Regions from separate parts of the Agaribacterium sp. ZY112 genome, predicted to be linked through region 3. Evidence: predicted binding sites of a transcription regulator. Region 3 holds the regulator's gene; each other region holds the start of a gene.
What was found. The regulator PhoB, encoded in region 3, activates phosphate uptake and scavenging genes when phosphate is short. The targets are predictions, from matches to a motif close to TGTCATAAANNTGTAACA.

Region 1 (6,017 bases), 1.4 Mb from region 3:
TCGCTCGTAACTTTGACAGTAAGACTGCGCGCTCTTGAGTTTGTTTCATATCACCAAAGCCGACTAACTGGATACTTTTATCTTTATTTTCAGGTTTTTGTATAAACTCAACAAGACGCTGGATATCACGCTTGGCTCGGTTATCCAGTTTGGCGCTGCCAGAGTCAAAGCGGAAGTTAATGGATAGGCGATCACCTAGTTCGGCCAAGTCTCGATATACTTGGGGCCCCTGTTGTTCTTTATCCATACTAATGAGCGGGTTCAGGCTAACAAAACCTATGTCATCAACACGTAACTGACTGTTTTGTTGTTGGGTAAATTCAATAAAATCACGAGCCCGGGGGTTAAGTGGCTTCTCAGGGAAATAGAGATAAAGGCGTCGTGATAAAGGGTAGTCTTCGGTAGCGACTTGTAGGTGCGCAGGGGTGAGAGCTGCGCTACCAGAGTCTGATACAGCAAGAGCTTTGGCATTACGAACGGAAGCTAAGCCAACAAAACCAATACCACCAGTATCCATGGCAACTAAATCACTCAGTTCGTCATTGCTTTCAAAACGGCGAGCCTCACTTGATAGTTTTAAGCCTGTTTTTTTAAGTACTAGGCTCTTAAATGTATCCCAAGTACCTGAATTCTTGTCTCGGGCGTAGAGGCTGACCTCTTGATTAGGGCCACCTAGTTGTGCCCAGTTTGTAATGTTTCCTGAGAACAGTTCAGCAATTTGTTTGATGGATAGTGTATTTACATTATTGCTTGGATGGATAATCACAGCGAGCCCATCAATGGCTACAACATTTTCAGAAGAAAAACTGCGCATGTCGCCTACGTTTTCAAGTGCTTTGACTTCCTTATCTTTGATTTGTCGTGACGACATGGCGATATCGGCTTGTTGGCTCATTAAACTCTTAAAGCCAGTACTTGAGCCATGAGCGGCAATATGAATAGCGTAATTTTGCCCCTTAAAGTTGCCCTCTACGGCGTATTCGTTTTTTGTATCGAGCTCACGTTGTTGGATGTTATCCATACCCAGTGCAGCTAGATAATCTTTGGCCCAGCTTGGTACTAAGCGTGCTCCAACAGTATTAGATCCGTGTATACGAATCAGCACATTACTTTCGTAATCTTCTATGGGCATGGTTTCAGAGGCGTTAACAACTGTAATAAAACAAAGGTAAACTAGGGTAGGGCTAAGGTATCGTGACAACTTAAACATCGATCTCAATCTGGTGCGTTTTGGTTGCCAGCCAAGCTAATTATTAAATGTTACAAAAATGTTACAGGTTGTGCTTTTAATCGCTGGCTGATTTATTTTTGAGCGTAATGCATGGTTGTTGCCAGTTTATAAGTATTAATGTCTTTTTGTTGAGCTTATGACTTTTCTAAATGCTTGTAATTAATATGAAGTGGTGTCGTTTTTTAAATGAGTGAGAATGCGGTTTTTTTATACAGTCAAAACCCAGAGCAGCAGTTAGAGCTTGAGCAACTTGCGTTAAAACTTGAACTGAATGTTTTAAATGAAGAACCAAGTGATCAGACCGTATTAGAGTTGAATGAGACTGAATTGAGCCTGACTTGGCTTGAGGGGAAAAAACGTCTTAATTTAATGTTGGATTTTGTTGGCGGAGCGGCGGCTCATCGACGTTTATATGGTGGTGGTAAAAGTCAGGCCATTGCTAAGGCCTGTGGGATTAGTGCGGCTTATAAACCCTCGATCTTAGATGCAACCGCAGGCCAAGGCGGTGATGCTTTTGTCTTGGCAAGCTTGGGTGCACAAGTACTTATGTTGGAGCGGACAGCGGTTGCTTACGCTTTACTTGAAAATGCCTTAGAGCGAGCTGCCGCTGCCGGTGATGAGGAGCTGGCGCCTGTGATTGAACGTATGAGCTTGTTAAGAGAAAGTGCCTTGGATTATTTACCTAAGGCCGAGGCTGTGGATATTGTCTATCTTGACCCAATGTTTCCCGAGCGTAAAAAGTCAGCTCAGGTTAAAAAGAATATGCGTGTATTTCACTCAGTGATTGGTGCAGACAGCGATGCTGATGATTTATTGGTACCGGCATTGGCCGTCGCTCGATACCGAGTGGTGGTAAAGCGCCCGAAGGGAGCTCCTTTTTTAGCAGACACTAAGCCGACTTACCAGTTAGACGGGAAATCGACTCGTTATGATATTTATGTCAATAAAGCACTGCCGAGTAACAAATAGGCTCTGATAGTTAATTCACTGCCTTGAGTGGGGCATGGCTATCGATTGCGTAACGAGCTACCTTTTCTTGTTGCTCTGTATCGACATCAACAACGAGTAGATGCTGACCTCGGGCTAAGGCATCTTTGTAGTCATCGAGCTTGTGATTAAGTCTTGTTACCCCTAATAAACTGCCTTCCCAAGTGCAAAAGCCCATAATGCCTAGTGCAAGAAAGCTGATGACTAGCCAGCTTATTGGGTTGCTGATGGTAAATAGAAAGCCTGATAACAGAATTAATGAGGCAAGCCCCGCGCCAAGGGCCGCTCCTCGTGCACCATAGTAGAGGATGTCGCGCCTAGCCCATTCAGAGAAAGGCGGTAGGTCGTGCTCACTTAATGCGTGCTGATCATTGCTAAGTATATGAATGTTGTTGCGGGGTATGCCGTTATTTTCTAAGTCGTGTTCAGCGGCATCGAGTTCGTTAATATCATCCGTGAGGTATTTTAGTTGTGACATACACCACCTCGTGACTTATTTTTTGGAAGGCTTTTTAGCTTTCGTTTTTTTACTTCATTTTGTATCGGTTCTAGACTCTTTATTTATACCTTGAGTTTAGCTAGTTGCTACGCGCTTACTGCTTTTAGTATTAGAGTATTTGTTTCTAACACCAAGGTGCCTGAGAAGAAAAAACTAAAACGGGCTTTACTTCGTATACTTAGCTTATTAACGGCGTGTATGCCTGTTGGCTCTTATTGTGTTAGTTGGCGCTAAAAACTATCTGGGAGAGTTGTTATGTATCGTTTGATCTATAAGAGTAAAAGCCAAAAGCCTATCGATTGGGCTTGTGTCGAAGATATTATGCACTCGAGTGAAAAGCACAACCAAATAAATGAGATTACGGGGGTGCTATTAGCTTCTGAAACTCATTTTTTACAAGTGATAGAGGGGCACTACGAGCACGTCAACCAAACCTATTGTCGTATTATTAATGATAATAGGCATGGGGGTTTTCAGTTAATTGCTTTTCATCCGGTCGATGCGCGCTTGTTTGAATCATGGTCTATGAAAGGGATTGGTGTATTTAACTTCAACCAACAGACCGCTTTGGCGCTTAGTCAAAAATACGGTGAAGAAGAAGGCGGCTTGCGCTTTCCTCTAGAGGAGTGGCAAGCTCTAGCTTTGATTCAAGATGTGCACATATATCTTAAAGCTCCCGACTGGAAGCAATAAGTCTGTTGTGCCCCCCATTGAGACCCCTATGGTAAAGCTTGTTGATAGCCCAACTGATCAGGTTAAGTTTTATAAACCCAGTGAGCAGCCTCTAGTCTATGCTGCGTGTTGCCCATTATGTGGCAAGGCTAATGACTGTATGCATGTAAAGCAGAAGGCCTCTTCATGCTGGTGCAGCGAGCCTAATTTTACTTTTCCTGAGGCCTTACTTAAAACTCTTCCCGATGACGCTAAAAGTAAAGTCTGTATCTGCCGTAACTGTGTTGAAGCATTTATACAGACATAAGCTTGTTGATGATATGAGCAAGCTTGTAGTGCTAAATAAGATTGATACTTATTCTCTTGATTGAGCGCAAGCTTGTGATTGGGCAAGTAGGTGATGCTGTGCCTTCATCTTGGCTTCTAAACAGCTGTTTACCAGCGCTATTGCGAGCCTTGTGTTTATTTTTTTCTTGTACAGGGTTCTATCTATGTATGGTGTGTTGCTGCTACTGCATCTTATTGCAGCGTGTATTTGGACGGGCGGCCATATCGTCTTGTCTGTTGTTGTTTTACCGGCTGTATTAAAAAATCGCTCGGCTAAGCAGTTGCTTGATTTTGAGTCTGTTTATGAAAAAATCGGCATGCCTGCTTTGGTGGTCCAGGTCATAACGGGCTTGTTGCTAGCCCACCGTATGTTGCCCGATGTCAGTATGTGGTTTGATATGTCTATTCCTGTCGCTCACGGCATTGCCGCAAAGCTCAGTTTATTGTGCTTAACCTTATTATTTGCGGTTGATGCGCGCTTTCGTGTTATTCCAAAGTTGTCACAAGAAGGTGTCGAGCATCGTTACTTGGTTGATATGGCCTGGCATATTGTGCCGGTGACGATATTCTCAGTATTATTTGTTGTAGCTGGCGTCTCGTTTAGAGCCGGTTGGCTTTTATAAGAGGTGGCTTAACGTGCTTAACTCCATTCATCACGCTGCGATTATTTGCTCGGATTATCAGCGCTCCAAACACTTTTACAGTGTGGTGCTTGGCTTAAAAGTGATCGCTGAAAACTACCGTGAGCAGCGAGAGTCCTATAAATTAGACTTGGCTTTGCCTGATGGCGGTCAAATTGAGCTCTTCTCTTTTCCTAATCGGCCAGCAAGGCCGAGCTATCCAGAGGCTCAAGGGCTTAGGCATCTTGCCTTTTCTGTGACTGATATCGATCAGGCAAAGGCGCATTTACAAGCACAGGGCATTGAGCTTGAAGCGATTCGTATCGATGAATACACCGGCAAACGTTACACTTTTTTTAGCGATCCGGATGGCCTTCCGCTAGAGTTATATGAACAAGCCCGTGGGAATAGCTAAAGGTTCTGACTTCTATGAAATGCCTCTATTGTAATGCGCCTGTATTTGGTCGAGACGGGATTACGATTGCAGGTAAGGGGCCTGCTCATCAGAAGTGTTATCAGGCGGATCAAGCACTTAAGCGTACGTTTCAGCACTTAAAAATTTCTGAGTTGAACGATCAAGAGTTAGTAGAGCTAAAAGATCTTATTCTTGCTGAAGAGAATGATAGAAAACGCAGTGACGATGATGACGGTATTGAACTTTTTTAGCGATTATTGACCGTATTTAACATTCCCCCCGCACTATTCGCCTTCACTGAGGTCTATGCTTTGACAAGTCAAGAAGGCTTGTTATGGCTGCTTTGGGCTGTGTTTTAAATGATCGTTTTGGGGAATGAATGTCAGACTTGCTTTTGTCGGCGCTATTAATTGCGCTACTTGGTTTAGGCGCGTGCGCTCAACATACTCGTACAGGGCAGATGGTGTCTGCATCAACAGAGCTATCTAGCTTACAGTTTCCAGATGAATTACAGGGTAATATAGAAGTTCGTTATGTCTCCGGTGCTCAAGAGGATAATCCTCTATGGCATTCAGAAGTGAATAATCAGCAGTTTTCGGATGCTTTAAAACGTTCACTCGCTGCAGTAAAGCTTGGTTCTGAAGAAGCTAATTACGAACTTGATATTGAACTTTTACGTATTGATTACCCAGTGCTTGGTTTTAATACCACAGTGAGCACCCATATCCATTATCGTTTGTTAAATAAGCAAACCGAAGAAACGTACTTTGAGCAGAAAGTGGTTAGCCCTTATACCGTGACTCAAGATGAGGCCTTTCTTGCAGCCGAGCGTTTACGCTTAGCAACAGAAGGCTCGGCTAAAACCAATATTAAGGTTTTTTTGCGTCGTTTAGCTCAGAAAACAGCATAAGAAGATTTTACTTTGCTTGAGTGAGCTTGAGCTGTATTACGTTGAGGGTAGAATGGAGGCCAGCCTAAGTTTAGGCTTCTTGCCATACGGCTTTTATTTCTATTGACGCTCTCGCTCTAAGGTTACTTATGCTGTTAAACAGCTTGCTAGTTCTTTTTGCCCTGTCGCTCGCGGCGTATCTTGCGTTTTCTCCTCGCTTGGCGACATCGTCTAACTGGAAAGCAACGGTTACGCCCCTAGCTTCGATTATGGGCAGTGGTTTTTTGGTGAGCGCGCCTCTGTTGGCAGGCATTGTTGGTAACCTAGCCGTTGTGTGTATGGCGGCTCTGTTGTTATTGGCCTTTGCGGTTGGCAGT
Region 2 (6,017 bases), 200 kb from region 3:
CTTGTTTAAAAATAGGAAGCTTAGACCACGCGTCTTTTACGCCGGCTGGTGGTTCGGGCTCTTTTAAGAAGGCCAGTAGTTCACCAACTTCACGCAGGGCTTCAACGCTTTCTTGGCCCATGGCCATGGCCACACGTTCTGTGGTGCCAAATAAATTACCGAGCACGGGCATGTCGTGACCGCTGACGTTTTCAAACAGTAGCGCTGGGCCACCTGCGCGCAGAGTGCGGTCGCAGATTTCTGTCATTTCCAGTTCGGCACTGATTTCTTGTTTGATGCGAACGAGTTGACCCTTGTCTTCGAGCTGGGCTAAAAATTCGCGTAGGTCTTTAAAGGCCACGGTAATCCTTACTGTTGGTTAGGCGAAGTCGGATGTGAGGGCAGAGTAGTTAAAGTGCTGATGGACAATGAAGAGCCATGGATGGCGATACTTAGCGTATACGGATGTATTCACAGCGTGTCCAGCAGGGCTTTAACGGCTCGGCCTGTGCTCAGCCAGTGTATTATTCTTTTGTCTATAAACAAATAAGCCCCTGTCGAGACAGAGGCTTATACGGTGTCATAAAGCAAAAACGCGTTGCTTATTTTGACTTCATTGAAAGGAAGAATTCTTCATTGGTTTTGAAGTTCTTCAAACGTTCAATTAAGAACTCTGTTGCGGCAAGGTCTTCCATATCGTGTAGAAGTTTGCGCAAAATCCACGCGCGCTGCAGTTCGTCTTCTTTCATTAACAAGTCTTCACGACGAGTACCTGAACGGCGAATGTTGATTGCAGGGTATACGCGTTTCTCAGCGATCTTACGGTCTAGGTGCAATTCTAGATTACCAGTACCTTTAAATTCTTCGTAGATGACTTCATCCATCTTCGAGCCGGTATCGATAAGCGAGGTTGCAATAATAGATAAGCTGCCGCCTTCTTCGATGTTACGCGCAGCACCAAAGAAACGCTTAGGGCGCTCTAGGGCGTGGGCATCAACACCACCGGTTAGTACTTTACCTGATGAAGGAATCACGGTGTTGTAAGCACGGGCAAGACGAGTGATTGAATCAAGTAGAATCACCACGTCTTTTTTGTGCTCAACCAAACGCTTGGCGCGCTCGATAACCATTTCGGCCACTTGTACGTGACGCGAAGGTGGTTCATCAAAGGTAGAGGCAACTACTTCGCCGCGCACGCTGCGCTGCATTTCAGTTACTTCTTCCGGGCGCTCGTCAATAAGCAGAACAATTAGGTGGCACTCTGGGTTGTTGCGAGTAATGGCCTGCGCAACGTTTTGCATCATGATGGTTTTACCAGCCTTAGGTGGTGCTACGATCAAGGCGCGCTGGCCTTTACCGATGGGGCTGATTAAATCGATGATACGGCCGGTTAAATCTTCTGAAGAGCCGTTACCTGATTCAAGAGGTAGACGGTCATCTGGGAACAGCGGCGTTAAGTTTTCAAAAAGAATCTTATTGCGTGAGTTCTCAGGCTTATCAAAGTTGATCTGATCAACTTTAAGTAGGGCGAAATAACGCTCACCTTCTTTAGGCGGGCGAATTTTGCCTTGAATGTAATCACCGGTACGCAGGTTAAAGCGTCGGATTTGGCTAGGGCTGACGTAAATGTCGTCTGGGCCGGCAAGGTAGCTTGAGTCTGCGGAGCGCAAGAATCCAAAGCCGTCTTGTAGTATCTCTAATACACCGTCGCCGTAAATGTCTTCACCGCTGCGAGCGTGTTTCTTGAGAATGTTAAAAATAACATCCTGCTTACGCGAGCGTGCGAGATTATCCATGCCTAGTTTTTTGGCAAGATCGATTAGATCTTCAATCGGCTTGGTTTTAAGGTCGGTGAGGTTTAGGTTCATTAGTTCAGCACTGACTTCCCCTCGTGGTTGCTGGGGTTTCGCTTTAGGGCGAGGACGATGCTGAGGCTTCTTTTTTTGAAAGCCTTTGTCGAGGCTGAGCTGTTCAGGTTTGTTAGTGTCTGTACTCAAGGTAGGTATCTATCAGTTTGTCTTAGTGAAAGATCATCCGCGCAGCGGAATCTATGGAGGTTAGTATGCAAGGAGCTGTTTTAGTTCACATTGCGACACCAGCCAAAAAGCATAAATAGGCTGCTGAAACGTTTCCCTTGTGTGAAACCAATGGTACTTGCTTGCCCGAAACTGCCAAGGGCTTTGGATCTTTATACTGAAATAGGGGAAATGTGTTTAAAGCTGTGCGAACGACAGTCTTTAGGAGTATAACGAACTTTGCAGAGCTTGCAAGCTCTGGTGCGTGACTTAGCACGCACCAAGGCCAAGTTTATAGCGCGCTGTCGATAAACTCTTTAAGTTGGGCTTTAGATAAAGCGCCTACTTTTGTGCCTTCAGCGTTACCGCCTTTGAAGATCATCAGGGTAGGAATACCACGGATGTTGAACTTCGCTGGGGTTTCTTTGTTGGCATCAACGTCCATTTTACAGATCTTGATTTTGTCGCCGTATTCGCCAGCAAGCTCGTCAAGAACGGGTGCAATCATTTTACATGGTCCGCACCAAGCCGCCCAAAAGTCGATCAAAACCGGGGTCTCTGCCTTCAGTACGTCGTCTTCGAAGCTAGCGTCGCTAGTGTGCACGATGGCATCGCTCATAAGTTTTCTCCGGGTTGTTTGGGATCAAGAAAGGCGCTAATGATAAGGTGAGCTATGACCTCTGACAACACTTCTCTACATTTCATGTGATATTAGCTGTTCTGAACCCCTGCTAATTCGGCCAATAAATGCTGTTGTGCGCTTAAGCCTTCTTCTTCGGAAGCCTGTTGATATAGGCCATCTGCGCCGAGTTCCCAGCGTTGATGTCCGTCTTCACAGTAGTATTGCAGCTCTTTGAGTATACGTTCGGCAAGAGCGGGCTGCTGGATAGGAAAGCAGGTTTCTACGCGGTGATTAAGGTTGCGCTCCATTAAATCGGCGCTGGCGCAATAGACATGGGGTTTATGGTTGGCAAAATAATAGGCGCGGGTGTGTTCAAGAAAACGACCGAGAATGCTGTGCACACGAATGTTTTCAGATACACCGGGTATGCCTGGGCGCAAACAGCACATGCCGCGAATAACTAGGTCTATTTGCACTCCGGCTTGTGAGGCGCGCATTAAGGCTTGAATGATTTTGCCTTCAGTGAGGCCGTTACATTTAAGGATGATGCGGCCTTGCTTACCTTCTTGCTGGGCTTTTATTTCGCCATCGATCATTTTTAGTAGCTGGCGACGCAGGGTGAATGGTGCGTGCAGTACTTTGTTGAGTTTTTCGTTTTTGCCCATAGAGGTAAGTAGCTGGAACATGCGGTGAACGTCATCACCCATCTCATTGTCGGCGCTTAATAAACTGTAATCGGTATAAAGTCGCGCATTGCCGCTGTGGTAATTACCTGTGCCTAAGTGAACATAACGCTGAATATTGTTCCCTTCCCGGCGCACGATAAGCATCATCTTGGCGTGGGTTTTATAACCCACAACGCCATACACAACTACGGCACCGGCTTCTTGCAGGCGTGAGGCTAGTTCTAAATTCTCTTCTTCATCAAAGCGTGCGCGTAACTCTACTACTGCTGTGACTTCTTTACCTGCCCGGGCTGCATCAACCAAGGCTCCCACAATCGCGCTTTTGTCACCACTGCGATAAAGCGTTTGTTTAATGGCGATTACGTTGGGGTCTTTGGCGGCTTGGCGCAAGAACTCAACCACTGGGGTAAAGCTCTCATAGGGGTGTAAGAGCAAATAATCTTTTTTGATAAGGGCATCAAAGATGTTGTCTTTACGGCTCAGGCCTTTGGGCATTTTGGGGGTAAATGGAGGGTAGAGCAGGTCGGGTCTATTGACTAAGCCCGGCACGGCAAACAAGCGTTTTAAATTGACAGGGCCGTGTACTTTGTAGAGTTCGTCTTCACTTAAGCCGGTTTCTTTTAGTAGGTAGTCAACAAGTTCTTCTGGGCAATTATCCGCGACTTCTAAACGCACGGCGCGACCAAAGCGGCGTGAGTGCAATTCACCGCGTAAGGCGCGAGCGAGGTCGGCTATGCCTTCCATATCTACATCGAGGTCGGCGTTGCGGGTGACGCGGAACTGATAACAGCCTAAGACATCCATACCACTAAATAGCTTATCAGCGTGTTCGTGGATCATCGAAGATAAGAAAATAAACTTATATTGGCCGTCACTAAGTTCGGGGGGCAATTGAATAATACGCGGTAAGGAGCGAGGCGCAGGAATAATCGCGTAATTAAGATCACGACCAAAAGCGTCATTGCCGTCGAGTTCGACAATAAAGTTCATGCTTTTATTCACTAAGCGCGGAAACGGGTGCGCAGGGTCTAAGCCGATAGGGCTGATAATCGGCAATACTTCGCGTGCGACAAAATCGCTCACCCATTCTGACTGTTCTTTGTTCCACTGATCTCGACGTAAAAAACAAATGCCTTCGGCTTCAAGCTCTGGGGTGAGCACGTCGTTTAAAATTCGATATTGTTCTTCAACAGTGTCATGGCATATTCGGCTTATTTCGCGCAGGGTTTCTTTGGGGTGGGCCCCGTCTAAACCTTTGGCTTCGCGTTCAAAGGTAATGCTTTGTAATAAACCGGCAACACGAATTTCAAAAAATTCATCGAGGTTAGAGCTAAAGATAAGTAAAAACTTAAGTCGTTCTAGTAGCGGGTGAGATGGGTCTACAGCTTGAGCTAGTACTCGTTGGTTGAAGCCCAGATGGCTGAGTTCACGGTTTAAGTAGTAGTCGGCATTATCGAGGCCGGGGCCTTCGCTTGGATCAATGGGGCTCATTATTACCTCAATTACAGCAGGGTATCTTTTTAGTTTATGACGTTTTTGTGACTACTGTATGACAGCCTAGCGCTTTAACACTTTTATTTGCTTTTTCGTCTGTGTTGTTTGAAAGCTGCGCTAAAGCTGGGCATGCTGCACAAATGAAATACTTAAATTTACAAACACTGGCTTCTGTTTTACTACTTATCTTGGCCGCAGTCTTGGTTTTTTTCTTGTTTAGCCAGTTTGGTGCCAACTTTTCCTTGCCAGCTTTACAGTCTTTGGTGGAGCAAAACTTTTACGCAGCACTGGTTTTGTTTGTTGTGCTGTTTATTGTGGTGGCTACTTTTAATATGCCTGGCATGGGAGCCTTAACCATTAGTGGTGGGGTTTTGTTTGGTTTAAATATAGGTACTTTGGTGGTTAGTTTTGCGGCCAGTATTGGTGCCCTTTGCAGCATGTTACTCGCTCGATTTTTATTGCAGGCGTGGGTAGAAAAACGCTTTCATCGCTTTATGAAAAACATGGATGAGCGTATTGAAAAAGATGGCGCCTATTATTTATTTACCTTGCGCTTAATTCCTCTGGTGCCTTTTTTTGTGATTAACCCTGTTTTTGGTTTAAGCCGCATGCCTGCGTGGCAGTTTTATGTTGTTAGCCAAATTGGCATGTTGCCGGTCATTGCTGTGTATGTGAATCTGGGGGCAACGGTGGGCAGTATAAAAGAGGCCAGTTTGGCGTCGGTATTCACTCCGTCTTTGATTTTCGCTTTTGCGGCTTTGTTAGTATTACCGTTACTACTTAAAAAGCTGCTTGAGCTTTTTCGATCTCGCGTTAGCGCACCTTAATTAACAGGGGCTTAAGAGAGTCCTACGGTGTTTAAGGCTTCTGAGATCTTGTCTAGTGTGACTGGTTTGGCGACGTAGTAGTTCATACCCACATCGTGTACGCGTTGGCGGTGCTCTGCTTCTACATGGGCGGTTAATGCAATGATAGGAATGTGGGGGCTGCCTCTGTCGCTTTCCCATTGGCGAATTTTTAAGGTCGCTTCAAAACCATCCATCTGCGGCATTTCACAGTCCATAAAGATAAGATCGTATTTTTTCTCTAGGCTGCAATAACGCTCTACAACTTTAACGCCGTCTTCGCTGAAATCAGGTTTGATATCGAGCTTTTCCAATAAACCCTCAATGACCATGCGATTAACAATGTTGTCTTCGGCCACGAGTACATTGAGCTCGA
Region 3 (6,017 bases):
TTGCAGTGTTGGCTGAATATTGGGCATGTCTATCAAGGTTTCTACATAACCGCGAATGACCGTTAGTGGTGTGCGTAATTCATGGCTTACATTGGCGACAAAGTCGCGGCGCATTTGCTCAAGTTTGGCAACACGTGTGACATCGCGAACGACAATAAGGCATTCACCAGCACCAAAGGGGTGAACTTGGAAGAGCAGTTGTTGTTCTTCGTTTTTGTAGTTTTCTATTTCAAGAGGTTCGCTAAAGTCTTCGGTATCAAAATAGTTCTGGAACAGAGGCTCGCGCATAATATTGGTAACACGCTGACCCAAGTCTATCTTCTGCAGACCGAGCATGGGGCCGGCAGCATCGTTCCACCATTCAATATTGGCGCGTTGATCAACGAGTATTACGGCATCGCTTAAAGCCGAGGTCATTTGCTGAACACGGCTAACGACGGTTTGCAGGCGGCTCTTTTCTTTGTCGTGTCGCTGGGCCATCAATTTGATGTCGTCAGCCATTTCACCCCAAATACCAAAGAAGTTGTTCTTTTTCACTTTGCCAATACGGGCTAAAGCGATCCAATCTTCCAGTTGGCCTAGATTCCGTAAAATCCAGATAAGGTAAGTAGCGAGTGCAAAAATTGCGGCTTCGCGGCCAATATCAAACGATAAGCCAACAAAAACAATCGAGCAGAAATAGACAGCAAACCACCGGATCTCGGTGGCTAAACCCTTGCGCATAAAGAATATCTTATGAGTGTCGTGCTGGCTTTATTCTGTAGCCACACTGACGTTGTTAGAGAAGCGGTAACCCGCGCCGCGCACAGTTTGAATGTAACGGTCGTGATCTTCAAGCGTTAAGGCTTTACGCAGGCGTCGAATATGAACATCGACGGTACGCTCTTCAACATAAACATTGGAACCCCAGACGTGATCGAGTAGTTGGCTACGGCTGTAAACACGCTCTTGATGGGTAAGGAAGAACTCTAATAAACGATACTCGGTAGGCCCAATTTGTACTGCTTTATTGTTAATGGTGACTCGGTGGCTGATTGGGTCTAAGCATAAGCCATCAACATGAATCGGCTCGCTAGGTTTTACGGCCTGAGTGCGGCGCAATACGGCTTTTAAGCGTGCTACCAATTCACGTGGTGAAAAAGGCTTGGTGATGTAGTCGTCGGCACCCACCTCAAGGCCTTGGATTTTGTTATCTTCTTCACCTTTTGCCGTAAGCATGATGATAGGAACTTGCTGGGTGAGGTCATCTCGTTTGAGGCGACGGGCAAGTTCGATACCACTGGTGCCGGGCATCATCCAATCAAGTAGAACAAGGTCGGGTTGAGCATCAACAATGATGGCATGTGCTTGTTTGGCGTCTTCTGCCTCAATAACATGGTATTCGGCCATTTCGAGGGCTACGCGTAGCATGTCCCGAATAGGGGCTTCGTCATCAACGATCAAAATGGTTTTTTGGTTCATCATTTGCGCTACAACTCTACTTGTCTTTGGCTCTATTTCCGTGTGACAGATTTAATAAAGATTTGGTTACGCTTTTATGACAAGTTTAGGGTTGTTTGCAATTTAAGTGTAATAAATCCGCAATTAAGCCATTTAAAGTGCCAAATCTAAGGCAATACCAAAAAATATCGCCATACCAACATAGTGATTGTTTAAGAAGGCTTTAAAGCAGGCTTTAGCTTCTCTATCTCGTATTAACCACTGCTGGTAGATAAAAAGCCCTGTTGCAACAACTAAACTGAGCTTGTAATAAATACCCAACTCAAAACGTTGGCCAACTAAAATAAGTGCAAAAATCATTAAGGCTTGCAGGGTCATGGTTATGACTTTATCAGCCTCACCAAACAAGATGGCGGTACTTTTAACCCCTATCCTTAAGTCATCTTTACGATCAACCATGGCATAAAATGTGTCATAAGCAACGGTCCACAGAATCACGGCTGTAAAAAGTAGCCAACTGGGCAGGTTGAGCGAGCCAGTTTCAGCACTAAAGGCCATGGGCACGGCCCAAGCAAAAGCGGCTCCAAGCACGACTTGTGGCATATGCGTGTGGCGCTTCATAAAGGGGTAGAGCGAAGCCAGAGCGACAGCCCCGAAACTTAATAGAATAGTCAGTTGATTCGTAAATAACACAAGTATAAAAGCTAGGCTGCATAGTATTGCAAAAAGACTCAGCGCCTCTTTACTGCTTAGCGTACCTTTAACTAGCGGGCGTTGTTGGGTGCGTTTGACGTGTCCATCCACTTTGCGGTCTGCAAAGTCGTTAATTGCGCAACCTGCTGAACGCATTAGCAGCACACCGGCAATAAATATAAACAAGTTAGGCCAGCTAGGTAGGCCGTCGGCAGCGAGCCAAAGTGCCCATAACGTCGGCCATAGAACTAAGTAAATACCAATGGGTTTGTCGAGACGGGTGAGGGCAATATAGGCGCGTATTTTTTTCTTATTGAGAGTCATAGTTCAAATCAGTGCTTGCTTACGGCGAGCATAGCGCAGGAGTCTATAGTGAAGAAAGGCCGATTTTACGCTCATGCGAGGCTGTGCTCTAATGTTGGCTCTATTACGGCATTTCAAGGAAGCATCTATGTTGCAGAAGACGTCGCAGAAAGCCTTGCTTCATTCAATTGTGGCAAGTGCGTCTTTGAAACCTGCTGAGGCGGAGCTGGTACTTGATTGTTTAGTTGAACAGCTGAGCTTAGCGCTAGCCAAAGGGCAACGTATTAGTTTACCCAGGCTGGGTACTTTTGAGGCTTATTTGCGTGCTGAGCGACAGGGGCGTCATCCTCAAACGGGAGAGGCTCTGACTATTGCTGCTTCTAAGCAGGTGCGCTTTCGTCCGGCCCAAGCCTTAAAAGATGCACTTAATCCCCCACATAATAAGTAGATTTAATAAGGAAAACAGGTGTTGAGACTTCCTCTTTATCAACAAATTCTGGTGGCGATGGCGTTGCCTATCGTCTTGAAATTACTGTCGGGTCTACTGGGTTTTAGTTTTGATAAAACGACGGTTTTTTTAGGCTTAAACATCTACGAAAGCTTTGCCTTTTTAGGTGATATGTTTCTAAATGGCTTAAAAATGGTGGTTGTACCCTTAGTGCTTGCTTCCATGATCTGTGCGGTAAGCGGCATCGCTGGGCGGCGAGATTTGGGGCGAATTGGCGGCAAGACCTTAGCGTTTTATCTGCTATCGAGCTTTGCGGCTATTATGGTGGGCCTGTTTTTTGTAAACCTATTGGCTCCAGGCATTATTGATGGCGAGCCTGCCCGTGACTTACTGGCGCTTAGTGATGACAGTGCTGTGCAGGCGAAATTGGCCATGGTTGAAGGCAGGGGCAGTTCAGACTTAGCTGCTATTTTCTTGCGTATGTTGCCGCCGAATATTATTGGCGCTGCAGCGGCAGGTCAGATGTTGGGGTTGATTACCTTTGGTGTGCTCTTTGGCTATTTTATGATGCAAGTTGCCAAAGAAAAGCGCAGTGTGCTCGAGAATTTTTGGCAAGGCGTCTTCGAAACCATGATGCTGATCACTATGTTTATTATGAAGTTCGCGCCTTTAGGGGTCTTGGGGCTTATAGGTAAAGTGGTGATGGCCACCGGTTTTGCTGGTATTAAGCCGATGCTGTTGTTTATGTTGACGGTTTTTGCAGCATTGCTTGCCCATACTTTTATAACTATGCCACTGGTTTTAAAGTATGTAGCGAAAGTTAACCCTTGGCGCCACTATCAAGCGATGGCCCCTGCCCTACTAACGGCTTTTTCTACCGCCTCGTCGTCTGGCACTTTGCCTCTAACCATGAAGTGCGTAGAGCAAAATGCCAAAGTCAGTAATAAGACTGCAGGTTTTGTCTTGCCACTCGGGGCGACCATCAATATGGATGGCACCGCTTTATATGAATGTGTCGCTGCCATGTTTATTGCTCAGGCCTATGGTCTGGAATTAAGTTTTGTGACCCAGTTCACCATCGTCTTTGTGGCCTTGTTAACTTCCATTGGCGTTGCCGGTATCCCAGCCGCCAGCTTGGTTGCGATCACTATTATCTTAGCGGCGATTGGCTTACCTGCTGAAGGTATAGGCTTGTTGCTGCTGACCGATCGCATCCTAGATATGATGCGAACCGCTGTGAATGTTTGGAGTGATTCGTGTTGTGCAGTGGTTGTGGCGAAATCCGAAGGTGAGACACAAGTCTTGGCGCAGAAGTAAGCCAGGCTCTAGCTGCACTAAAAAGGGCGATCTTTGATCGCCCTTTTTAGTGGTTTCAATGTTATTAGTCTTAGTTTTTTAGCCTCGCATTTTCTCGGCAATGGCATCAAGGTCGTTGCCTGATTCTAAAATATTAGCCACGGTTTCTTTGGCCGTTTCTTCATTTAAGTGCAATGCGTCAAATATGCTTTTATCAATAGGAGCCGGCAGTATGCTGCCATAACCTTGGTTGGCGAGCAGTTGCTTGGCTAGGTAGTTTAATTTTGCGTAGGCGGCATGTTCGCCATTAAACATAGGATTACTTTGTTGGCGTAAAGCGGTGACGACCTCTTCGGGCATATTCCAATTATTAAGTAGCCAGCTTGAAATCTGATTGCTGCTCACTCCTAGAGTGTGTTGTTCTACCGCGGGTGGGTGAATATGTGGATTCGCAGATTTTGCCCTTGTGAGTAACTGGTAATAAGGCGGGAATATTTCGGCCACAATTAAGCTGCCAAAATTGTTTAATAAACCACTTAAATAGGCCATACCAAAACTGGGCCTGTGTTCACGGCTAATGCTGGTTACAAGACCTTCAACCGTTGCAGCTGTGTAAACGGCGTTTTGCCAATACTCATCTACATCACTTTTACTGAGCGCCTTCATTGTTAAGGTTTTGCCTAAAGCTAGACCTAGGGCCAAGTTTAATACCATGTCAAAGCCAAGCACGCGCACAATGGCATCGTGAACGCTTTTTATTTTTCCGGGAGCCGAATAATAAGGGGATGCAGCCCAGCTTACGACTTGGGCAGCCAAGCTTGGGTCTATTTCGACGATATTGGTAAGGTCATTGATGTCAGCGTTAGGATCTGCTCGCAATTTGATAATACGTTGAGCTGTTTCTGGCAGTGGTGGTAGTTCTAGAGTTTCATCCAAGCGCTGTTTTATACGTCTCTCAGTGAAGCGCTTAACAGATTCGAGAATGTGGGCTTCGTCATTGGCATTGCTCTCATCCATCACGGGTGCAGGGCTGCTAAAGCTGCCTATTTCACAAGGTTCAGCCATGGAGCTGAAGCTGTCGTGGTTGAGCTTTACCAGTTGCTCGCTGTCACCTGAATCAAGAAGGAGCTCTTCTTTTTTAAGCAGGCTCTCATCAATAAAGGTGGGCATGTTTTGCCATTGAGGGATGGCCGGAACCGTGTGTAGTTCCTTGGCATTAATTAGCGACCAGACTTCTTGTAATTTAACTCCCTCGAACTGGCGGCCAAAATGGCGAAACATCGCATCAAGATCGACGATATTACCTTGAGGAACCAAAACTTGTACTTGTTGGTTTTGGTTGTCTTTGAATATTAATCCTTTTACCAGACAGCTCATATCATTCTTCGGCACTATGCTTATTGGTTTGTTGGCTACGGGTTTGGGCGTGATGGTGTAGGCTACGTTCGGTTTATCCTGCAGAAGATCGATAATCTTTTGCGATACTGACATGCTGCACCTCCTTCAAGGGCCGGTCTACAGTGAATTCCGTTTTTTAATAAAACGACAGGCTCCTGATTAGCATAGTTAAGAAATTTTTGGCGTGAAGGATTTATACTCAAAAAGAGTGATGTGGATTAAGCCTTGGCTGTGTTCAAAAGCTGCGAGCTTGTTGCGGCCTAGTCGATATCGACGTAGATAAGGGGGATAGCTTCGGCATCAAACTCTTTGATTTTGAGTTCTGCCAAGTCTTCTTTGTAGTTACAGTTGAGTGAGCCATGAATGGAGCCACTTTTACTGAGCAAGTGAACGGCGCAACGTAACAATAATACGTAGTCCCTATAAGGGCCCTGGTAGT

Region 1: a site for PhoB is predicted at 1,259-1,276, ahead of AB1S55_RS16930 (substrate-binding domain-containing protein). Genes of this name have one in related genera too.
Region 2: a site for PhoB is predicted at 4,840-4,857, ahead of ppk1 (polyphosphate kinase 1). Genes of this name have one in related genera too.

What each region holds. Positions count from the first base shown of each region.
Region 1 covers NZ_CP166840.1:3,884,823-3,890,839, reverse strand. Annotated here, with positions in the region: gene AB1S55_RS16930 (substrate-binding domain-containing protein) at 1-1,210, opposite strand, end outside; gene AB1S55_RS16925 (class I SAM-dependent methyltransferase) at 1,418-2,200, shown strand; gene AB1S55_RS16920 (hypothetical protein) at 2,211-2,696, opposite strand; gene AB1S55_RS16915 (BLUF domain-containing protein) at 2,973-3,410, shown strand; gene AB1S55_RS16910 (cysteine-rich CWC family protein) at 3,439-3,696, shown strand; gene AB1S55_RS16905 (CopD family protein) at 3,881-4,339, shown strand; gene AB1S55_RS16900 (VOC family protein) at 4,353-4,751, shown strand; gene AB1S55_RS16895 (DUF2175 domain-containing protein) at 4,766-5,002, shown strand; gene AB1S55_RS16890 (hypothetical protein) at 5,131-5,661, shown strand; gene AB1S55_RS16885 (hypothetical protein) at 5,790-6,017, shown strand, end outside.
Region 2 covers NZ_CP166840.1:832,734-838,750, reverse strand. Annotated here, with positions in the region: gene ubiD (4-hydroxy-3-polyprenylbenzoate decarboxylase) at 1-340, opposite strand, end outside; gene rho (transcription termination factor Rho) at 582-1,847, opposite strand; gene trxA (thioredoxin TrxA) at 2,287-2,613, opposite strand; gene ppk1 (polyphosphate kinase 1) at 2,706-4,793, opposite strand; gene AB1S55_RS03585 (TVP38/TMEM64 family protein) at 4,937-5,623, shown strand; gene AB1S55_RS03580 (response regulator) at 5,635-6,017, opposite strand, start outside.
Region 3 covers NZ_CP166840.1:1,030,827-1,036,843, forward strand. Annotated here, with positions in the region: gene phoR (phosphate regulon sensor histidine kinase PhoR) at 1-723, opposite strand, end outside; gene phoB (phosphate regulon transcriptional regulator PhoB) at 754-1,461, opposite strand; gene ubiA (4-hydroxybenzoate octaprenyltransferase) at 1,594-2,457, opposite strand; gene AB1S55_RS04540 (HU family DNA-binding protein) at 2,585-2,884, shown strand; gene AB1S55_RS04545 (dicarboxylate/amino acid:cation symporter) at 2,903-4,201, shown strand; gene AB1S55_RS04550 (HDOD domain-containing protein) at 4,280-5,671, opposite strand; gene AB1S55_RS04555 (HDOD domain-containing protein) at 5,839-6,017, opposite strand, start outside.